Regions from separate parts of the Arthrobacter sp. zg-Y750 genome, predicted to be linked through region 2. Evidence: predicted binding sites of a transcription regulator. Region 2 holds the regulator's gene; the other holds the start of a gene.
The links. The regulator LexA, encoded in region 2, represses DNA repair genes until DNA is damaged. The targets are predictions, from matches to a motif close to TCGAACANNTGTTCGA.
Positions count from the first base shown of each region.

Region 1: the regulator LexA is predicted to act here: its motif matches at 7,408-7,423, upstream of LOC57_RS07450 (DUF6504 family protein).

Region 1 covers NZ_JAJJOC010000012.1:11,788-23,101, forward strand. Annotated here, with positions in the region: gene LOC57_RS07405 (MMPL family transporter) at 1-292, shown strand, start outside; gene LOC57_RS07410 (mycoredoxin) at 289-513, opposite strand; gene LOC57_RS07415 (SOS response-associated peptidase) at 670-1,446, shown strand; gene LOC57_RS07420 (VOC family protein) at 1,443-1,985, opposite strand; gene LOC57_RS07425 (chorismate mutase) at 2,102-2,440, shown strand; gene LOC57_RS16505 (DUF2087 domain-containing protein) at 2,504-3,076, shown strand; gene LOC57_RS07435 (MDR family MFS transporter) at 3,235-5,025, shown strand; gene LOC57_RS07440 (MDR family MFS transporter) at 5,110-6,657, shown strand; gene LOC57_RS07445 (hypothetical protein) at 6,654-7,226, opposite strand; gene LOC57_RS07450 (DUF6504 family protein) at 7,565-7,876, shown strand; gene LOC57_RS07455 (DNA polymerase III subunit alpha) at 7,895-11,314, shown strand, end outside.
Region 2 covers NZ_JAJJOC010000022.1:33,528-44,841, forward strand. Annotated here, with positions in the region: gene priA (bifunctional 1-(5-phosphoribosyl)-5-((5-phosphoribosylamino)methylideneamino)imidazole-4-carboxamide isomerase/phosphoribosylanthranilate isomerase PriA) at 1-514, opposite strand, end outside; gene LOC57_RS14195 (hypothetical protein) at 538-696, opposite strand; gene hisH (imidazole glycerol phosphate synthase subunit HisH) at 702-1,340, opposite strand; gene hisB (imidazoleglycerol-phosphate dehydratase HisB) at 1,337-1,954, opposite strand; gene LOC57_RS14210 (histidinol-phosphate transaminase) at 2,088-3,188, opposite strand; gene LOC57_RS14215 (LysM peptidoglycan-binding domain-containing protein) at 3,253-3,639, opposite strand; gene lexA (transcriptional repressor LexA) at 4,075-4,866, shown strand; gene LOC57_RS14225 (ATP-dependent DNA helicase) at 4,972-7,008, opposite strand; gene hflX (GTPase HflX) at 7,001-8,566, opposite strand; gene LOC57_RS14235 (class I SAM-dependent methyltransferase) at 8,759-9,373, shown strand; gene dapF (diaminopimelate epimerase) at 9,387-10,313, opposite strand; gene miaA (tRNA (adenosine(37)-N6)-dimethylallyltransferase MiaA) at 10,349-11,284, opposite strand; gene miaB (tRNA (N6-isopentenyl adenosine(37)-C2)-methylthiotransferase MiaB) at 11,297-11,314, opposite strand, start outside.

The DNA of each region.
Region 1 (11,314 bases), on a different contig from region 2:
GGAAAGCATTGGGCACGGCACGCGGGAGGGAGTGGTCCGCGGGCTCATGATCACCGGCAGCGTCATTACCAGTGCGGGCATTGTGCTGGCGGCAACCTTCGCCGCCCTGGGCGTTATCCCGGTGCTCTTCCTGGCGCAGCTGGCCTTCATCGTCGCCTTTGGCGTGCTGCTGGACACCTTGGTAGTGCGCTCGCTGCTGGTCCCGGCGCTGTCCTACGACATCGGAGACCGGATCTGGTGGCCCTCGCGGCTGGCCCGGAGATCCGGGCCAGCCGCGGAGGCGCGGCGCTAGAGTCCGAGCCGGGACTTGACCTCGGAAGCGGAGGGGTTGGTGGCGGAGGAGCCGTCCGGGAAGATCACGGTGGGAACCGTCTGGTTGCCGCCGTTCAGCGCCTCAACCAGGTCCGCGGTGCCTTCCACGTCTTCAATGTTGACCTCGGTGTAGCCGATGCCCTCGCGGTCCAGCTGCGACTTCAGCCGGCGGCAGTAGCCGCACCAGCTGGTGGAGAACATGGTGATGGTCCCGGTTTCCGGGGTGAAGGCTTCGGCTGTGGCGGCCACGGCGGTGCTCCTTTTGTCGATCGATTTAACTGGTTGCCTGTCTTTAACAGTAGTCAGGGGCGTCAACACTATTCCGGCCGGCGGCATTCCCGCTGGCACACTGGAAGCATGTGCGGACGATACGTGATGGCCCGGGCCGCTGCGGACCTGGTGGCCGAAGCAGAAGCAGAGGCGGATGCCAACCTTGAGCTGCGCGCCTCCTGGAACGTGGCGCCGACGTCGGACGTCCCGGTAGTGCTCGAACGCCTGGTGGACGGGCGGCGGGCCCGGCAGGTGCACGTGGCCCGGTGGGGCCTGGTGCCGGGCTGGGCGAAGGATGCCTCGGTGGGGGTGCGGGCGTTCAACGCGCGCAGCGAAACGGTGCTGGAGAAGCCGACGTTCCGTGACGCCGTCGCCGCCCGGCGCTGCGCCGTTCCCGTGGACGGCTACTACGAGTGGATGGCCGGTCCCGGCAAGGTCCGGCAGCCGTTTTACGTTTCCCGGACCGACGGCCGGCCCATTTATTTCGCCGGGCTCTATGAATGGTGGCGGGATCCGGCGAAGGACCCGGGGGACCCGGACAGGTGGCTGCTCTCGACCTCCATCCTGACCGTCGCCTCACCGCCGGCGGACAGTGCCGAACCGGTGCTGCGGGAACTCGCGGGCCTGCATGACCGGCTGCCGCTGCCCCTGTCTCCGGAGGCAATGACCGCCTGGCTCGACTCTGCAGCGCTCGCCGGGACGGACACCGCCGCGCTGCTGGCTGCGGCAACCGGGCAGGCGTATGCGGCGGCGTCGGACTGGCACCTGCGCAAGGCACACCACGGTGTGGGGAATGTCCGCAACGACGGCGCGTACCTACTGCAGCCGGACCCGGCCGCGGCACGCGAGGACGTACTCTTCTAGCCCCGCGGCCCGTTCGCTGCGGACGCCTCCAAGGCAGCCTCGACCGCCGCCTCCGGGTCCGGGTCCGGTCCGGCGGGATCGAGGGTTTCCCGGTCCAGGACCGCAGGATTCTGGGTCACCAAGGTGACCCGGCCATCGTCGTCCACGGATAGCCCGGGGTTGTGGCAGGCCTCCCAGCGCACGCCGTCGGGGTCGGTGAAGTAACCGGAATACCCGCCCCAGCTCATCTGCGTACCCGGGGCGGTGATAGTCCCGCCGGCAGCTGCGGCCTGGTGAAGCACCGCGTCCACTTCCGCGGGAGAGTCCAGGTTATGGCCCAGGGTGAAGGGCGCCTCACGGATGTCACCCATTGGCCCGGCTTCGGCCGCGAGGTGGTCGGCACGGAAGAAGGAGAGCACCAGGCCGTGGTTGACCTGGAAAAACAGCACCTCTTCCGGAACATACTGCAGCGGAGTCCAGCCCAGCCGGGACACATAGAACGCGTAAGTCACTTCGAGGTCCCGTACGCCTACGGTCACCACGGATACATGGGGGTTCACGTCTTGATCCTCCCATCCAGAGGTCAAGAATGCCGATTATGGCGCGAATCAGTGCCGGGCCCGCCGCGCAGCGGCAATTGCACACCGGTTGTCCCGGTGCTGGATATTCTTTAAGCATGGAAGCAGCTGAGCAGAAATCCGTTTCGGGACAGCTTGACGATGTCCGGGCAGCAATCGACGAGATCGACGAGGAAATCGTTGCGCTGATCTGGCGCCGGGAGCGGCTGGTACGCCTCGCCGGGGGACTGAAGGACAGCGACGCCGCCGTCCGCTCACCCAAGCGCATGGAAGAAGTAATTGCCCACGTCCGGCACGCCGCCGAGGAGCAGGACAGCGACTGCAACGTGGTGGAACGGACCTACAAGGCAATGATCGAAGCCTTCATCGACTACGAACTCAAGGTCCGGCACCAAACGGAAACCCAGCGCAAGCTGGACGCCTTCAGCAACAGCTAGGTGCCGCCGTCCGCGGCACACATCCGGTAGGTTGGGCCGCATGACCTCGACCGTGGCAAACGCGTGAGCCGGCCAACTCCGGCACCCGGCGACAACCGCTGGCGTCCCGTGGCCGCCGCGCTCGCTGACCCGCGCCGCCTGCGCCTGTATGCGCGCGCCGTCCTCGCAGCCGACGACGGCGCCCCGCTGGACCCCGCGGACCTCGCTGCGGACGAAGCCAAGTCGCTGGCGGTGCTGCAGCAGGCAGGCCTGCTGCAGGTGGACGGAAACCGGACCAAACCCGCACCGTCAGTGTTCCGGGACCTGCTGGCAGCCGGTGTGCGGCCGCCGGAGTCCTCGGCCCGCCGGTTCCTGGTCCGGGGCCGGATCGAGGCCTTCCCGCGCAAACGGGCAGACCGGCTCGAGCTGCTGCAGTTGATTGCCGGCGAAGTCTTCGAACACGCGGTGCCGCCGGAGCCGGGGCTCCAGCCGGTCCTTACCGAGAAGGACCTGACACACCGCCTGGCCGCCTACACCTCCGACCCCGCCGCTATCCGCCGCTACCTCATCGACGAGGGCATAGTTGCCCGGGATCCGGCCGGTACCCAGTACTGGCTCACCCGGCCCCGCCCGGCGGAAGGAATGGAATTTGCCTGACAGCCCCGCCCGCGCCTGGACAGGTGCAGTCGCCGGGACAGCGGTACAGGGGGCATAGGAGGCCGCCGCCGACCGTTGACTTGGCGGGCAGGGCGGGCGTCGAATGGGAAGTGCACCTGGACTGCCATCACTCGGCGGAAACTTCCAAGGAGATGCGCATGGCAGAGCAATTCACCGCCCGCGGAACAAGAGCAGCCCGTCCCGCCGCCGGGATGACCGGCGCCATGGGTGCCCCCGTCAGTACCGTGTCGCTGGCGGCCCACTCCAGTGCGACGCTGGCCGCTCCGGGAACGGCTCCGGACGCCGCCGCTCCGGGAACGGCTCCGGACGCCGCCCCTCCGGGAACGGCTCCGGCGGGTGCAGCCCCGGCAGACCCGGGCGGCGCAACGGCCGCAGGCGCGGGCGCCCCGGACCCGCACTCCGGCCGGCAGCCGTCCCCTGAACATTCCGGGCGCCGCATTGCCGTCATTTTCACGGGCCTGATGCTCGCGGTGCTGCTCGCTGCCCTGGACCAGACCATCGTTTCCACGGCACTGCCCACCATTGTGGGGGACCTGCACGGGCTGGACCACCTGTCCTGGGTGATCACCGCTTACCTGCTGACCTCCACCATCGGGCTGCCCATCTACGGCAAGCTCGGTGACCTGCTGGGACGCAAGAACATTTTCATTTTCGCCATTGTGGTTTTCCTGGCGGGCTCAGCGCTGTCCGGGCAGTCGCACAGCATGGCCGAACTGATCACCTACCGGGCCATCCAGGGTGTGGGCGGCGGCGGGCTGATCATCGGTGCGCAGGCCATCATCGGCGACATTGTGCCCGCCCGCGAGCGCGGCAAGTACATGGGCCTGATTGGGGCTGCCTTCGGCATCGCATCGGTCAGCGGACCGCTGCTGGGCGGATACCTGACGGACTCCTGGTCCTGGCGGTGGGTGTTCTACATCAACCTGCCCATCGGGGTCATTGCGCTCGCCGTCATCATCGGCGCGCTGCACCTGCCGCGGAACAGCGCCAAGGGTATTGCCCTGGACTACGCCGGCGCGGGACTGCTGGCCATCGGCAGCGCCGCCCTGGTGCTGTTGACCAGCTGGGGCGGCAACAACTACGCGTGGACTTCTCCAACCATCCTGACACTGGGCGCGGTTTTCCTGGCTGCCGTCGCGGTGTTCATCCCTGTGGAACTGCGGGCGAAGGAGCCGATGCTGCCACTGCGGCTCTTCTCCATCCGCAACTTCCTGATCTGCACGCTGGTGGGGCTGGCCGTGGGCCTGGCGATGTTCGGGTCCATCGCCTACCTGCCCACCTTCCTCCAGATTGTCAACGGCGCGTCCCCGACCATGTCCGGGCTGATGATGCTGCCCATGACGGCGGGCCTGCTGATCACCTCCGTCGGCACCGGACAGCTGATTTCCCGCACCGGCAAGTACAAGATCTACCCGATCCTCGGATCGGCTGTCATGGTTCTCGGACTGCTGCTGCTCTCCCGGATTTCCAGTACGACGCCGTACGGGTTCACTGCCTTGGGCATGTTCGTGCTGGGGCTGGGCATCGGAGCGCTGATGCAGAACACAGTGCTGATTGTGCAGAACAGCGTCCCGCCCACGGACATGGGCACCGGGGTGTCCACGGCCAACTATTTCCGGCAGCTGGGCGCGTCACTGGGTATTGCGGTGTTTGGGTCGCTGTTTATCCAGCGGCTCAATGACCAGCTGGCCTCGGCGCCTCGCGGAGCCGGGGATCCGGCGTCCGGCGGAGCGAACTCGATCAGCCCGGAAACCATCAAAGCCCTTCCTGCCGCCGCCCAGGACTTCATCAAGTCCGCCTTCGGTGAAGCGCTGCCGCCCATCTTCCTGCTGGGAGTGCCCTTCCTGGCCGCGGCATTCATCTTAACGCTCTTCATTGTGCAGCAGCCGCTGTCCAAAACCGCCCGTGTGGAAGCGGACGTGGAATAAGAAGCCAACCAGGAGTTGCCCCCTATGTCCCACAGAGCCCTCACGCCGCGGATCGCGGCAGTACCGCCCCGTCCTCTGCCCGCAGTGCCCAGGCACCGCGGGCAGGCCGTCCAGAAGGAGGGGGAGTCCGGACGGAACCTCGGCCTGGTCCTCACGGGCCTGCTGCTCTCGGTGCTGCTGGCCGCGCTGGACCAGACCATTGTGGCTACTGCGCTGCCAACCATTGTGGGCGACCTCAACGGGCTGGAACATCTGTCCTGGGTGGTGACCGCGTACATCCTTGCCGCCACCATCGGCCTGCCGATCTACGGGAAGCTCGGAGACCTGTTCGGGCGCAAAAGCATCTTCATTTTCGCCATAGCGGTTTTCCTGGCCGGTTCGGTCTTGTCCGGGCTGTCCCAGAACATGGGCCAGCTGATCGCTTTCCGTGCCCTGCAGGGTATCGGCGGCGGCGGGCTGATGATCGGGGCGCAGGCCATCCTGGGGGATCTGGTCTCGCCCCGGGAACGCGGCAAGTACATGGGCTTGATTGGGGCGGCGTTCGGGCTGGCCTCCGTGGGGGGCCCGCTGCTGGGCGGCTGGATCACCGATGCCTGGTCCTGGCGGTGGGTGTTCTACATCAACCTGCCCATCGGGGCGCTGGCGCTCGCCGTCGTGATCGCCTCACTGCACCTGCCCAAACCCGAGGGCAGGCGTCCGAAGCTGGACTATGCCGGCGCGGGACTGCTGGCACTGGCCAGCGCTGCCCTGATCATGCTGACGACCTGGGCCGGGACCACATATGCCTGGTCCAGCCCGCAGATCCTTGCCCTGGCAGCCGTGACCCTGGCCGCGGCCGGGGCGTTCATCCCGGTGGAGCGCCGCGCCCCCGAACCCATCCTTCCGCTTGGGCTGTTCCGCAACCGGAATTTCCTGCTCCCCGTGCTGGTGGGCATCTCCGTCGGGATCGCGATGTTTTCCACCATTTCCTACCTCCCGACCTTCCTGCAGATGGTCAACCGCGCCACCGCCACCCAGTCGGGCCTGATGATGCTGCCCATGATGGGCGGGCTGCTGCTCACCTCCATCGGCACCGGCCAGCTGATCTCACGCACGGGACGGTACAAGGTCTATCCGGTGGCCGGCTGTGCCGTGATCATTGCCGGACTGGTGCTGCTGTCCCGGATTTCGGATACGACGCCGTACGGGTTCACTGCCCTGGGGATGCTGGTGATGGGTATGGGGATAGGGATGCTGATGCAGAACCTGGTGCTGATTGTGCAGAACAGCGTGCCGGGGCGGGACATGGGGGCAGCGATCTCCGGGGCGAACTATTTCCGGCAGATCGGTGCCTCGTTCGGCATTGCGCTGTTTGGCTCCATCTTCATCCACCGGCTGGGCAACGAAATGGCCGCGGCACCGCCCGGGGCAGGGGCCGCCGCGGGCGGTGACATCAACTCCCTCAGCCCGGCCATGCTGCGCAGCCTGCCCGCACCGGCGCAGGACTTTATCGCCGCCGCGTTTGGGCACGCGCTGCCGCCCATCTTCCTGCTGAGCGTGCCCATTGTGGCGGCAGCCCTGGTGCTGTGCCTGTTCATCAAGGAGATTCCGCTGTCCACAACAGTGCGGGTGGAGGCGAAGGAAGAGGCCTAGGAAATGCCGTAAGTGAACAGCATGTACAAGAGCCACAGGATCAGTGCCAGCACGGCGCCCTGCCACACCAGGGAGGGAATGATGTACAGCCGTGCCGCGAGCTTCTTTCTGCCGTTCTGGAGCGCTGCAATAAAACCGCCTACGGATGCGACCAGGGTGAGGATGCCGAGGATGGCAATGAGGTCAACAAGGCCGCCCCAGCCGGAACCATAGGCGTAGTCGCCCATACTGCCGGCCCAGACAATGAGGGGCATCGAGGCCAGGGCCCAGCCGATGGTAACGATGACGATTCCGGCGATTGACCCGCCTCCGAAGCGTTCCCGGGCCGTTTGGGGGAGTTGCTGGTACGGGTTTCCAGCCGTTGGTGCCCCCGGGTACGGGTTTCCAGCCATGGACGCCCCGGGGTACGGGTTTCCCTGCATTGGGGCACCGTTATACGGGTTCTGGTAGGCCCCGGCGTACCCCGGCGGCGGACCGGGTTGCTGCTGCGTCTGTTGCTGGGAGGCCTGCGGGTCCTGGAGGGGAGGCTGTCCGGCGGGCGGCATGCCGGTGTGCATGGCAGGGTCCATGGTTGGCTCCATCGGTTGGGGACGGGAATCTGGAACCAGTGTGCACCAGGCGGGCGTGTTTAGCCCGTAACCCCTTGCCCGGGTGTGGATGAACGGTCCGTCAGCGGGGACCAAAATACCGGATCCGGCACCTCGTGGTGCCTATTGTCCGCCGCTGGTCGTACACTGAAGATGACGCTGTTCGAATATATGTTCGAATTAGTTGCCGGTTGTTAACCAACAGGGAAACCACCAAGGAAACCAACAGGGAAACTACCACCGGCAACCAGTGCAGCCAGTAAAAACCAGCGGGGATGGCGGCGTGCGGTGTGCACGTGCCGGGCGGGGAGGGAAGCTGAATGGGTGTCTTCAGCGAAGCAATAGAGGTGGTGTGCTCGCCCGCGGGCAAGCCCCTGCGGCTGGTGTGGGGCGGGCACACCTACAAGGTGGGCGCTGATCCGGTGCGCTGGTATGAACGCCGCAACTGGTGGGAAGAGGAAACCCGGGCCGAACGCGGCCACGGCGCCGGACTGGTGGATACCGAGATCTGGCGGGTTCAGGCCCGTGTCAGTGAACACTCCGAGCTGCGCACCCTGGACCTCTCGCACCACGTGAACACCGACCGCTGGCGCCTGATACGGATCCATGACGCACTGAGACCCAGTGCCTGAGGGGACAGCACCAACCCCATGAGCTTTATCCACCTGCACGCAGCCACTGCCTTCAGCGCCCACTACGGAGTGTCCTGGCCCGAGGAGATGGCCGCTGCCGCTGCTGCCGACGGCGCCGATGCCCTCGCCTGCACCGACAGGGACGGGTTGTACGGCACCGTCAAGCATCTGCGCGCCTGCATGGAGGCAGGAATCGACCCCATTGTGGGAGTGGACCTCGCCGTCCTGGACGAACACAACACCGTCACGGGCCGGGTGGTTCTCCTGGCCCGCGGATCCAACGGCGGCGCCGGCTACCGTGCCCTGTGCCGGCTGATCTCCGCAGCCCACGCCGGCACCTCGGCTTCCCGGGCACGCACCGGCAAACCCGTAGGCGTCAGCATGGAGCAGCTGGCCGCCCATGCCCGGGGAACACTGGCAGAAGACGGAACTCCCATAGGGGAGGCCGGGCAGCCGGTGCTGACGGTGCTGGTAGGCCCGCAGTCCGACGTCGGCGTTGCCATGCGCAGCCGCAGCTATGCCGTGGCGCGTACCCTCTTCGCCCGCTGGCGCTCGCTGATCCCTGCGGGGGCGCTCGCCGTCGAGGTGGTGACGCACCTGGCCCCGCCGGGGGAGAACCTCAGCCTCGCCCACGCGGTGCGGATGTTCCGGCTGGCCGATGAGATGCGCGTACCCGCCATCCTCACCAACGCCGCGCGGTACGTGGATGAGGACGGCGCCGCCACCGCTGACGTGCTCGACGCCGCGCGCTCGCTGACCTCGCTGTCCCGGCTCCCTGACCTCCAGCCCAACGGGCAGGGCTGGCTCAAGGGCACACGCCAGATGACGGCACTTGCCCGGGAGATCAGCTCGGAAGCGGGCTACGGCTCCGGGGGAGCGGCACGGATGCTGGCTGACACTGCGGCGCTCGCCGATGACTGCCGAATTGACCCGGTGGCGGACATGGGCTGGAAACAGCCAGTGGTGCCGGAAGCATCGGTGATCGGCATCACCGCCGAACCCATGACGGAACTGCGCCAACGCTGCGAAGCGGGGATTACCCGCCGGCTGCGCGTGCAGGACTCCATCGCCGAGGTCCAGATGCGCAACCGGCTCGAACACGAACTGGGCATTATTGAACGGCTCGGCTTCGCCTCCTACTTCCTCACGGTCGCCGAAGTTTCGGCCATGATCACGGGAATGGGGGTACGCGCCGCGGCCCGCGGCTCGGGCGCCTCCTCGCTGGTGAACTATCTGCTGGGAGTCAGCCACGTCAACCCGCTGGACCACGACCTGATCTTTGAACGCTTCCTCTCCCGGGACCGCTCCACGCTGCCGGACATCGACATCGACGTCGAAAGCGCCGAGCGGCACAATGTGTACCACCGCATCTTCGAACGCTTCGGCTCCGAACGGGTCACGCTGATGAGCATGCAAAACGGTTACCGGGCCCGCGGAGCGGTGCGAGACGCCGGACTGGCCCTGGGTATGGATGAAGCCGACATCGGAGCCGTGGCCAAGCAGCTGTGGCGCTTCTCGGCGCGCAACTTCCGTGAGGCGCTCGCCGAAAAACCGGAACTGCGCGAAATCTCCGGCCAGGTGGAAAACAACAAGCAGTTGGACCTGCTGGTAGATCTCACCGAACGGCTGGACCGCCTGCCCCGGCACATCTCCATGCATCCGTGCGGGGTGATCCTGGGGGACAAGTCCCTGCTGGACCGCACCCCGGTGCAGCCCAGCGGACTGGGCTTGCCCATGTCCCAGTTCGACAAGCACGACATGGACCCCATGGGCATGCTCAAGCTGGACGTGCTGGGTGTGCGGATGCAAAGCGCCATGGCCTTTGCCGTGCGCGAGGTGGTGCGCGTGCATTCCTCGCGTGAGGAAGTGATTGCCGCCGGCGGTCACCGGGAGGCACCGGATGCCCCGGATCCGGAGTTCATCGAACCCAGCGGCCGAATCAACCTGGATGCCGTGCCGTTCGACGACGAACCAACCTACGAGCTGATCCGCAGCACCCACACCCTGGGCTGCTTCCAGATTGAATCCCCGGGCCAGCGCGAACTGGTGGGCAAACTCGCTCCGCGGGAGTTCAATGACCTGATTATCGATATCTCCCTGTTCCGCCCCGGTCCCATGAAATCCGACATGGTCCGCCCGTTCCTGGAACACCGGCACGGCTTTTCCCCGGAGGTGTACCCGCACGAGGCGCTGCGCCCGGTACTGGCGGAAACCCACGGGGTCACCGTTTTCCACGAACAGGTGCTGCGCACCCTGAACGTCTTTACCGGCTGCGGCCTGGCCAAGGCAGATGAGCTGCGCCGGCTGCTGGGCAATGAAGCGGCAGAACCGGGGGTGGAAGAGTACTTCCGCAGCAAGTCCGCGGCACGCGGCTACACGCAGGAGACCATCGACAAGGTCTGGGACACGCTCAAGGCTTTTGGCAGCTTCGGTTTCTGCAAGGCCCACGGGGCGGCCTTCGCCGTGCCCACCTACCAGTCGGCCTGGCTGAAGGCGCACCATCCGGCGGCCTTCCTGGCCGGGATCTTCGAGCATGATCCCGGTATGTATCCCCGCCGGCTGCTGGTGGCTGAAGCCCGGCGGATGGGCATCCCCATCCTGCCCCTGGACATCAACCGGAGCGGGGAGCAGTACCGGGTGGAGCGGACCGAAGAGGGAAAGCTGGGCATCCGGCTGTCCCTGGCCGGGATCTACGGGCTCTCCGCCGTTGAGCTTCGGCGCATTGCCGCCGGGCAGCCCTATGATTCCCTGGCGGACCTGCGGGCCCGGGCGCGGGTCTCCCGGCCCACGCTGCGCCGGCTGGCCCAGCTCGGCGCCTTTGATTCGCTCAGCAGGCAGACCGGCTCGGCCGGCAGCCGGGCGGACCTGATCCAGTACCTGGACGCCGCCCCGGCCAAGTCCGCCTCCCGCAAGCATGATCCGATTCCCGGGCAGCTGGCCCTGCCGCTGGGGGACACCGAGCTGAAGAACCTGCGCCACCAGCTGCCCGAACCGGGGCTGCGTGAGAAGGTCCGCACCGAACTGGACCTGCTGTCCGTGGACGTCAGTGCGCACCTGATGGAAAGCTACGGCCCGCTGCTGAAGCGGCTGGGAGTCACACAGGCGGAGGCTCTGATGGACCTGCGCAACGGCACCGAGGTGCTGGTGGCCGGGATCCGGGTGGCCACACAAACCCCGCCCATGCGCGGCGGCCGCCGTGTGGTCTTCATCAGCATTGACGACGGCACCGGTTGCGTTGACTGCACGTTCTTCCATGAAGCCCAGGAGAAAGCCGGCCCGCTGCTGTTCGGCACGGAACTGCTGCTGATCCGTGGCCTGACCCGCCGCACGGGTGCCCGCGGCATCAGCCTGCAGGCGCTGGAAGCATGGAATCTGGCGGACACAGGCTCGCTTCCGCTGCCGGTTCCCCAGCGCGGCATGTTGGTGGGGCACAAGCGC
Region 2 (11,314 bases):
CGGTGACTACGTAGCGGGGGCAACCGGCCTCTTCGAGCCGGGCGAGCACCTCCCACAGGTCGCCGCCCTCCTTGGTCCAGCCGCGGGCCGCCAGGGTGGTTCCGCGCACGTCCAGGCCCACGGCGATTGCCTGCCCGTAGCGGGCAATCGCGCTGGCGGTCCATTCCGGGTTCTCCAGTGCCGCAGTGCCCAGGTTCACGCGTTCTGCGCCGAGCTCCAACGCCTTGTCCAGCGACTCGTCGTCACGGATGCCGCCGGAAAGCTCCACTTTGATATCGAGGGACTTCACCACGCGGCTGAGCAGGTCAAGGTTCGAGCCGCGGCCAAACGCGGCGTCCAGGTCCACCAGGTGGACCCACTCGGCGCCGTCGTTCTGCCAGGCCAGGGCCGCCTCCAGCGGATCGCCGTAGCTGGTCTCGCTGCCGGCTTCACCCTGGACCAGGCGCACGGCCTGTCCGTCGGCCACATCCACGGCGGGCAGCAGTTCTAGGACGGGTGTTTCGCTGAAGGGCATCTCTTGTGCTTTCGGTGGTGGGGTCAGGAAAGGTCGAGGGTCAGCAGGTAGGCGCCCAGCAGGGCCATTCCGGCCAGGACCCAGAAGCTGATGACAATGATTTTGGACATGCCCTGGCTGCGGAAAGACACCGCGCCGCCAATGAGGAGACCGGCCAGGCCCATCAGAAGAATGCTCCACATAGCGCTCAGCCCAGCGTCTTCAGCCAGTTGTTCAGCAGTGCTGCGCCGGCGTCGCCGGACTTCTCCGGGTGGAACTGGGTAGCCGACAACGCACCGTTCTCCACCGCGGCAATAAACGGGCCGCCGTGGTCCGCCCAGGTGACCTGGGGCGGGCGCATGGCCGGCTGGGTGACGTCGAAGTCCCACTTCTGCACGCCGTAGCTGTGCACGAAGTAGAACCGCTCGTCCTCGATACCGTCGAAGAGGGCCGAACCCGCCGGGGGCTTTACGGTGTTCCAGCCCATGTGCGGCACGACGTCGGCCGCGAGCCGTTCAACCACGCCGGGCCACTCGCCCATCCCCTTGGTCCGGACCCCGTGCTCCACGCCCTCATCAAAGAGCACCTGCAGGCCTACGCAGATACCCAGCACCGGGCGGCCGCCGGCCACGCGGCGGCCGATCATGCGGAGGGCATCCACGTCCTTGAGGCCCTGCATCACGGCGGCGAACGCGCCGACGCCGGGGACCACGAGCCCGTCGGCGTTCAGGACGTCATCCGGCTTGGCGCTAAGCGTGACGTTGGCGCCGGCGTGCTCAAGGGCGCGCACGGCGGAGCGGATGTTGCCGGAACCGTAGTCCAGGACGGTGACGTTGCGGGGACTCACAGTGCTCCCTTCGTGGAGGGGATGCCCTCAACGCGCGGATCGGATTCAACCGCTGCGCGCAGGGCGCGGGCGAAGGCCTTGAACTGGGCCTCGACAATGTGGTGCGGATCCCGTCCGGACAGCACGCGCATGTGCAGGCAGATCTGCGCGTGGAGCGTGATCGCTTCGAAGACATGCCGCGTCAGGGATCCGGTGAAATGCCCGCCGATCAGGTGGTATTCCTGCCCCGCGGGCTCCCCGGAGTGCACCAGGTAGGGGCGGCCGGAGATATCGACGACCGCCTGCGCCAGTGCTTCGTCCAGCGGAACGGTGGCTTCGCCGAAACGGCGGATGCCGGCCTTGGTGCCGAGCGCGGTCTTCAGCGCCTCGCCGATGCTGATGGCGATGTCCTCTACCGTGTGGTGGACATCGATGTGGGTGTCCCCCGTGGCCCGGACGGTGAGGTCCATCAGTGAGTGCTTGGCCAGCGCGGTCAGCATGTGGTCGTAGAACGGCACCGAGGTGCTGATATCCGCGCGGCCCGTGCCGTCCAGATCAAGTTCGACGACGACGGACGATTCGCTGGTGGTCCGCTCAAGGCGGGCGGTGCGTCCGGTGGCGGTCTCCACAGTCATGAGGTTCCTTCGCGAAGGTTGGAGCCGAAGCAATAGGCAAAGCCCCGGCAGGTCATCAGTTTAGTCCCGAAGCGGGCAACACCCGGAACTGGAACCGGGAGCCGGGAGGTGGATGCACCGCCGGACGGGCGGCTCAGGCGGCGAGCAGTTCCTGCAGCCGGGTCAGGAACGCCGTGGTTTCCGCTTCAGTACCGGCGGTAACCCGCAGGTGCCCCTCAATGCCGATGTCACGGACCAGGACACCGGCTTCCAGCAGCCCTTCCCAGACGGCCCGCGGGTTCTCCATCCCGCCGAACAGGACAAAGTTGGCGTCCGACGGCGCCGGGGCCAGTCCCATAATGGTGAGTTCCCGGACGATCCTGTCGCGCTGGGCCTTGATGTCCTCAACGTTGGACAGGAGGGCATCGGCGTGCGTCAGGGCTGCGTTGGCCGTGGCCTGGGTAATGGCGGAGAGGTGGTACGGCAGCCGGACCAGGCGCAGGGCGTCGGCGATCTGCGGCGCCGCGGCCAGGTAGCCGATCCGGGCCCCGGCCAGGGCGAAAGCCTTGGACATGGTCCGGGAGACGATCAGCCGCTCGCGTCCGGGCAGCAGCTGCAGGGCGCTGGGGGTTTCCGTGTGGGAGAACTCCGCGTAGGCCTCGTCCACCACGACAACTGCGTTGGAGGCGGCGCCGGCATCGTAGGCCGCCTCGATGGCGTCCAGTCCCAGGGCGGTGCCGGTGGGGTTGTTCGGGGTGCAGAGAATGATGATGGTAGGCGCCTGTGCCCGGACCTGCTCCGCCACGGACTGCGGGTCCAGGGTGAAGTCGGCTTCCCTTGTGCCGGTGACATAGGCGGTTCCCGTGCCGCTGGCGAGCAGCGGGTACATGGAGTAGGTGGGCGGGAAGCTCATGGCCTTCCGGCCGGGGCCCCCGAAGGCCTGCATAATCTGCTGCAGGACTTCGTTGGAGCCGTTGCCGGCCCAGATGTTTTCAGCGGTGAGACCGTGGCCGAGATAGTTCGCCAGGTTTTCCCGCAGCTGGGTGAACTCGCGGTCCGGGTACCGGTTCAGTCCGGCAACTGCCGCCTGGACCTCGGTAACGATCGCTTCCCTTACATGCCGGGGCAGCCCGTGGGTGTTTTCATTGACGTTCAGCAGGATCGGCACATCCAGCTGCGGAGCTCCGTACGGGCTCAGGCCGCGGAGGTCTTCCCGCAGGGGAAGTCGGTTCAGGTTTTCCAGCTGTTCACTCACCCGTACAGCTTAAGGCGCTGCGGCACCCGGCGCGGAATCCGGTGTCCCGGTATGAAGTTCCGGGCTAGGAGGCGACGGGGATGTAGAGCTGCCGGCCGGCCGGGACCGTGGCGTTTTCCAGGTTGTTCAGTTCCACGATGTCCGCAACGACGTCCCGGGGATCCCGCTCCGGTGCGTATTCGGTGGCGAGGGACCACAGTGAGTCGCCGGTGGAAACGGATACCTGCAGGGTGCGTGTAGTTTCCGGTGAGTTCCCGGTGGCCATGGCAGGGGCGGTGAAGAAACCCGCAAAGACCAGAAGTGCAGCGGTGGAGAACATCAGGGGTGCGCCCACCAGGACGAGCCGTCCGCGGCGGGTGAGGCGCAGCGGTGCCTGGCTGCGCGCGGCAGCGGAGGCGCCGGCCGGGGCACTGGGACGCACCGAAGCGTTGGGAAGTACGTGTACTGACATGTCAATACCTTTCCGGTCCGATGAGCAGCTCCCGCGCCGTCCGGACAATCCCCGGCAGGACCGGGTATTGCGCGGGGCTTAGAAACTGCATTCGAACATCTGCTGGATCCTGCGAGGTGTCACAGGACCATACTCGAACATACGTTCTAAGTTGTACTCGAACATTTCTAGCACTTATCTACGAACATTGTCGAGACTCGCTCGAATATATGTTTGAAAAACTTGCCGCGCTCCCTTAGCGTTGAACCTGTCGGGAAAGCGGTGATACCAACTAATCACCCGGCACTGACAAAACTGAGAAAACCGGGAAACCGGGACGCCCGGGAAACCGGGAAAAGCGACAAAACGGTACGGCCAGCACCGCAGGCACGGCCGGCACATAAAGAAGAAGCCATCGGGTCCGCATCCGCGGGCCTACCGTGAAGGGAAGCCGACGTGGCCCGTGTTACCAATGGCAGCACCCCCGCCCCTGCCGCGCCCGCTCCGGCAGTGCGCACCAAGGGCCTCACCGCCCGGCAGACTAAGATCCTCGAGACCATCCAGCGCTCGGTCAGTACCAACGGCTACCCGCCCTCTATGCGGGAAATCGGAGACATCGTCGGTCTGGCCAGCCTCTCGAGCGTTACCCACCAGCTGAGCCAGCTGGAAAAGCTGGGGTACATCCGCCGGGATCCTAAACGGCCCCGGGCCATGGAAATCCTGGTCCCCCTGCTGCTTCGCGACGCGCCTTCAACCCGCCGCAGCGCATCCGGTTCGCCGGACGGTTCAGCGGCGGAAACCGGCTCAGGGTCCACGGCGGGGGCAGCATCCGGCGCCGGCAGCTCACATGTCTCCGACCTCACCACCGCGATCGACACGGCCATGGTTCCGCTCGTGGGACGCATTGCGGCCGGCGGGCCCATCCTGGCGGATCAGCAGGTGGAGGAAGTCATTCCCCTGCCGCGCCAGCTTGTTGGCCACGGCGACCTGTTTATGCTCCGCGTGTCCGGCGACTCGATGGTGGACGCTGCCATTTGCGACGGAGACTGGGTGGTGGTGCGGCGCCAGCCCACGGCAGAGAACGGCGATATTGTTGCCGCACTGCTGGAGGACGAAGCGACGGTCAAGACCTTCCGCCAGCGCAACGGCCACACCTGGCTGCTGCCGCAGAACACCCGCTATGAGCCCATCCTCGGCGACGAAGCCACCATCATGGGCAAGGTCGTATCGGTCATGCGTTCTCTCTAGGGCCGCACGCACCAAAAACAGCGCCCATAAGTACAGCGCCGCCGGCTCCCTGCCGACGGCGCTGCTGCGTTCCTGCCTCGCGCTTCCCCCTGGACGGGGCCCGGCCTAGGTCCGGGTGCCTGCGGGCTGAGCTGAAAGGCGTTCAAGGGCCTGCAGCACCACGCCGCGGTCCGTGGTGGACCAGAACGGGGGCAGGGCAGCCCTCAGGAAGCTGCCGTAACGGGCGGTGGCGAGCCGGGAGTCCAGGACGGCCACCACCCCCTTATCACCGGAGGCCCGGATCAGCCGGCCAGCGCCCTGCGCCAGCCGGACGGCGGCGTGGGTTGCCGAAACACTCATAAAGCCGTTGCCGCCGGCCTTGGCCACCGCACGGGTGCGGGCCGTCATCAGCGGATCATCGGGACGCGGGAACGGAATCCGGTCCATGATGACCAGCCGGCACGAGGCACCAGGGACATCCACGCCCTGCCACAGGGACATGGTTCCGAAGAGGCAGGTCGCGTCGTCATCGGCGAACTGCTGTACCAATGCGGACATGGTGGACTCGCCCTGGCACAGGATCGGGAAGTCCACCCGTGTGCGCAGGGCATCAGCCGCTTCCTCGGCTGCACGCCGGGAAGAGAACAGACCCAGTGCGCCGCCGCCGGAGGCCTTGATCAGCGCCTCAATCTCGTCCAGTTGCTCCGGGGATGTCCCCCGCCCCGGTTTAGGCAGGTCCTTGGCTACGTAGAGGACACCCTGCCGGGGGTAGTCAAAGGGACTGCCGACGTCGGTGCCGTTCCATTTCGGGGCACCGCTGCCCAGGAGTCCCAGGGCGCCGGCCACCGGACCGAATTCTGCTCCGATGGCGAGGGTGGCGGAGGTCAGGACCACGGTGTGACCGTCGAAGAGCCCTTCGCGCAGCCGGCCGGCCACCGACAGTGGGGCCACGTTGATGGTGGGCGGTGAGTCTTCTTCGGGCGCCGTGTATCCGGCGCCGGGAGAGAACGTGCTGGGGCGCGATGCCCAGACCACTTCACCGGAGTTGCCGGCATCAAGAATGCGGTCGCACATTTCCTGCACGGCCATGAGCCGGGAACGGGCCATCTGGCGCCCGCCGTCCACGTTCTCGCCGTCGGGCTTGGAGTCTGACAGCGCTGTGCGGGCCGAGTCGCGTACGTGCCCCAGGACCATCTCCTGGTCCTCGGACAGTCCCGCGGCCAGCAGACCGGACGGGACCGGTGCGAAGACCTGGTCGAACGCGCGGCCGGCAGCGGCCAGCGGCTCCAGGGCGGCGGAAGTGTGTTTGCGGGCTGCGGACACGGCTGCGGAGATAACGGTCCCGGACAGCTGTCCGGTGACGGCGCCGGTGACGCGGTCCTGCAGCTCGTGGGCCTCGTCAATGACCACCACGTCGTAATCGGGCAGCACGGCCAGACCCTCAAAGGCGGCGATGGCCAGCATGGCGTGGTTGGTGATGACAAGGTCCGCCACGGCCGCTTTGGCCCGGGCCTGCTCGCTGAAGCACAGTTCCGCCACGGGACACTTCTGCGCCCCGAGGCACTCCATGGAGGTCACGGAGACTTGGCGCCAGGCCCGGTCGCTGACACCTGGCAGCAGTTCGTCGCGGTCCCCGGTTTCTGTTTCCTGTGCCCACTCCTGCAGGCGGACGACGTCGCGCCCCAGTGCCGAGGTGGGTCCCCCGGCGGGCGCTGGGTGGGACACCGCCTGCTCGTGCATAAACAGCGTTCCCGCCTCGTCTTCCTCGGGGAACCCGCCGCCGGTCTTGTGGACGCAGACGTAGTTGCTGCGGCCCTTGAGCAGGGCGACATCCACTTCCCGGGGCAGCTTGGGCGCCAGGGTCTTCAGCAGGCGCGGCAAGTCCCGGCCCACAATCTGGGACTGCAGGGCCAGGGTGGCCGTGGAGACCAGGGCAGGCTTGTCGCTGTCGAGGGCATGGGCAATCAGCGGAACCAGGTACGCCAATGACTTGCCGGTGCCGGTGCCGGCCTGGACCAGCAGGTGCTCGCCGGACTCGATCGCCTCGGCCACCTGCCGGGCCATCTCGTGCTGGCCCGGCCGGTTCTGTCCGCCCATGGACGTGACCGCCGTGTCCAGCAGCTCCAGTACCTGCTCCGGCACCTGCTGCGTCTTCCTACCCATGGGTTACGAACGGCTCCAGCTCTGCAGCGAGCCCTTCACGGACCTTCACGTGCAGCCGGGTACCGGTCTCCACATGGTCCGTGGACAGGATCTCTGCGTCCTGCTGGTGGAGCCGGGACACAATCTCGCCGCGCTCATACGGCACCAGCAGTTCCAGCTCCACTCCCGGGCGCGGAATGCCTTCGGAGATCGCCTGGAGCAGCTCCGGGATGCCTTCGCCCGTGCGGGCCGAAACCACCACATACCGGCTTTCGCGCTGGCGCAGCCGTTCCAGGACAAACGGATCCGCGGCGTCGGCCTTGTTCAGCACAATGATCTCAGGCACCTTGCGGGCGTCCACCTCGGCAAGGACGGTGCGGACGGCCGCAATCTGGCCTTCCGGGTCCGGGTGCGAGGCATCAACTACGTGCAGGATCAGGTCTGCGTCCGCTACTTCTTCCAGTGTGGAGCGGAAGGCCTCCACTAGCTGCGTGGGCAGGGAACGGACAAAGCCGACGGTGTCCGCCAGCGTGTAACCGATCCCGTCTTCCGTCTGTGCCTTGCGGATGGTGGGATCCAAGGTGGCGAACAGGGCGTTCTCCACCAGCACGCCGGCGTCGGTGAGCCGGTTCAGCAGGGAGGATTTGCCGGCATTTGTATAGCCGGCAATGGCTACCGAGGGCACGGCGTTGCGCTGCCGGTTGGCACGCTTGGTCTCACGCGCCGGCTTCATGCCCGCAATTTCGCGGCGCAGCTTGGCCATGCGGGTGCGGATCTTCCGGCGGTCCAGCTCGATCTTGGTTTCACCGGGACCGCGCGAGCCCATGCCCGCGCTGGCGCTGCCCACCTGGCCGCCGGCCTGGCGGGACATGGATTCACCCCAGCCGCGCAGGCGCGGGAGGAGGTATTCCAGCTGCGCGAGCTCAACCTGGGCCTTGCCTTCACGGGACTTGGCGTGCTGGGCAAAGATGTCCAGGATCAGGGCCGTACGGTCAATGACCTTGACCTTGACAATGTCTTCCAGTCCGCGGCGCTGGGACGGAGCGAGCTCGCTGTCCACGATCACTGTGTCAGCGCCGGTCGCCGTGACAATGTCCTTCAGTTCCTGGGCCTTGCCGGAGCCGAGGAAGGTGCCGGGATCCGGCTTGAGGCGGCGCTGGATGATTCCGTCCAGGACTTCCGATCCGGCGGTCTCCGCCAGCGCGGCCAGTTCCTTCAGGGAGTTTTCGGCATCTTCTGCGGTGCCTTCGCTCCACAGTCCCGCGAGGACAACCCGTTCCAGGCGCAGCTGGCGGTACTCAACCTCGGTGACGTCTTCGAGTTCGGTGGACAGGCCGGCGACGCGGCGCAGCGCGCGCCGCTCCTCGAGGTCCTGCTGCTCGCCGTCGTGGACGGAATGCTCAGTGTTGTTGGACAGCGCCTGGGCGCGTCCGTTGTTGACTCCGGTGCGGGTCAGCGGCTTGGTCTCCACCGTTTTGGCTTCAACTGCGCTGTCCTTCGCAAGGATCCGGTCGATGACCCCTTGGATGTCCGAAGCGCTGAGCTCCGAAGCGGAGCCGGCACCGTTGACGGAACCCATGGGACGGGAGTTGTTGATGGTCATAATCTCCTTATGAGAACGTACTTAACATGGTAGGCCAGTGAACTGACATTCTCCGGCGAGACCGACCGTCTGCGCAATGGATTCCTGTCCCGACTTCCACCTGTTCCAACCCCGCAGGCACCGCTTAAATTCCTGTCCGCGCCCGGGTTCCGGCTAATCTGGACTGTTATGGGTTCAGACCACTATTTCTCTTCCACACCTTCCGGACCCGAGGTCCGACGGCCGCTGCGCGTCACGCTCAACGGCTCCGAACGGACGCTCCAGACCGCGGGCGGCATCTTCAGCCCGGACGGCATCGACAAGGGCACCGCAGTACTGCTGGACGAAGTTCCCGCCCCGCCCGCAACCGGTAATCTTCTGGACATCGGCTGCGGTTGGGGCCCGGTGGCCCTCACCCTGGCGCTGAAGTCCCCCGCCGCACAGGTTTACGCCGTGGACGTCAACGAGCGCTCCCTTGCCCTGACCCGCGACAACGCCGCTTCGCTGGGATGCGCCAACGTTAGTGCTGCCCGGCCCGAGGACGTGGATCCGGAGCTGCGCTTTGACGCCATCTGGTCCAACCCGCCCATCCGCATCGGCAAGGATGAACTGCACGCCCTGCTGCTGCTCTGGCTGCCGCGCTTGGCTCCGGGCGGCACCGCGTGGCTGGTGGTCCAGAAGAACCTCGGATCGGATTCGCTGCAGCGCTGGCTGGCCGGAGAACTGCCCGCCGGCTTTGCGGTGTCCCGCCACAGCACCGCCAAGTCCTTCCGGATCCTGAAGGTGGAACGGGCGCACTCCTAGCCCGGGCCTTCTCCTACAGCAGGATGCCGCGGGCCACCAGCACGGCCGGTCCGCTGAGTTCGACGTGTTCGCGGCCTTCGGGACCGGTCAGGAACCGGACGCCGACGACGCCGCCGGGCACCGTCACGGCCCACGCATCGGGCGCACCGGCACCGGCCCAGAAACGCGTGGCGACGGCGGCGGCGCATGCGCCGGTACCGCAGGACAGGGTCTCCCCCACGCCGCGCTCGTGCACACGCATGGTCACCAGTCCCACCCCGTCCTCCACGAGCGGCTCGGCCGGGACAACGAACTCGACATTCGTTCCGTTGGAGGGTTCGGGCTGCACCGACGGCGCGGTGGTGAGATTGGTTGCGGCCAGTTCGTCCAGCTCGGCCAGGGCAACCACCGTGTGCGGGTTGCCCATGCTGACCGACAGCCCGGGACGGGGCACTTCCAGGCCCCCGGCGTTCACCACGGTGTCCATGGACTTGGCGGCAGCGTGGTCCGGGTAGATGAACTCCCACGGGCCCATGTCCACCGCATAGCCTCCGGGCGTGCGGGTGACGGTCTTCAGCCCGGCCCGGGTGCCGATAACCAGGCTTTCACCCTCTCCCAGTTCCACCAGGTGCTCTTCAAGCAGGAAATGCACAAAGACCCGCACACCGTTGCCGCACATTTCGGAAACGCTTCCGTCTCCGTTCCGGTAGTCCATGAACCATTCGGCTTCCGGTGCGTTCTGCAGCAGTGCACGGCCTTCGGGGACGTACTCGGAGCGGACGGCGCGGATGAATCCGTCCGCACCTATTCCGCGGTGCCGGTCACATACAGCTGCCACGTCTGCGGCAGCCAGGTCATGGGATCCGTCCGTATCGGCCAGCAGCACAAAGTCATTGCCGGTGCCGTGGCCCTTGGCGAAGGGCAGGCCGGCAACGGCAGCGGGCAGGCCGGAGGCGGGCAGGGACGCGGCAGATGCCGTCGAAGCAGAAGTGTTGGTCACCCTTCAAGGATACTGGGCCGCACGGCGGCACGGACGGCATCGGCCGCTCGGGTAACCAGGGCGGGATCGTCAAAGCCCAGCCAAGTGATCCGCGGGTCGGCGCGGAACCAGGTCAGCTGGCGGCGGGCGAACTGCCGGGTGGCAACAACGGTGGCCTCCGCGGCCTCACGCACCGAGGACTTCCCGTCCAGGACCGCAAGGAACTGGGCGTAGCCCAACGCACGCGAGGCGGTACGGCCGGTCCGCAGTCCGGCCGGTTCCAGCCGCCGTACTTCCTCGAGCAGGCCCTGTTCCACCATGGCGTCAACACGGCCGGCCAGGCGCTGGTGCAGCACGGGACGGTCCACCTCCAGGCCGATCTGCACGGCAGGCTGGAAGTACTGGCGGACGGGCATAAAGGAGCTGAACGGCCGTCCCGTCAGTTCGAGGACTTCAAGGGCCCGCACCACGCGGCGGGCATCTGAAATCCGTTCTGCCGAGACCGGGTCCGCGGCCCGCAGGCGGGCCATCAGCGCGGGCAGCCCGGCGGTTTCCAGTTCGGCTTCAAGTGCCGCGCGGACAGCGGGGTCGGTGCCGGGGAATTCCAGTACGTCCAGCGCGGCCCGCATGTACAGCCCCGAACCGCCCACGAGGATGGGGAACATGCCCCTGCCCCGGATGTCCTCGACCAGTGCCCTGGCCCGGGTCTGGAACGCCGAGACGCTGGCCTCTTCGGTAACGTCCATGATGTCCAGCAGGTGGTGCGGAACGCCGCGGCGTTCGGCAACCGGGATCTTCGCCGTGCCGATGTCCATGCCGCGGTAGAACTGCATGGAATCCGCGTTGATGACTTCCCCGCCCAGTTCCAGGGCAAGGTTTACGCCGAGGTCCGACTTGCCGGATCCGGTAGGCCCGACGACGGCAATCACCGGACGCTCAGGTGCAGGGTTCATGCTGCAGCGCCCTTAGGAACGCGGGGGCAG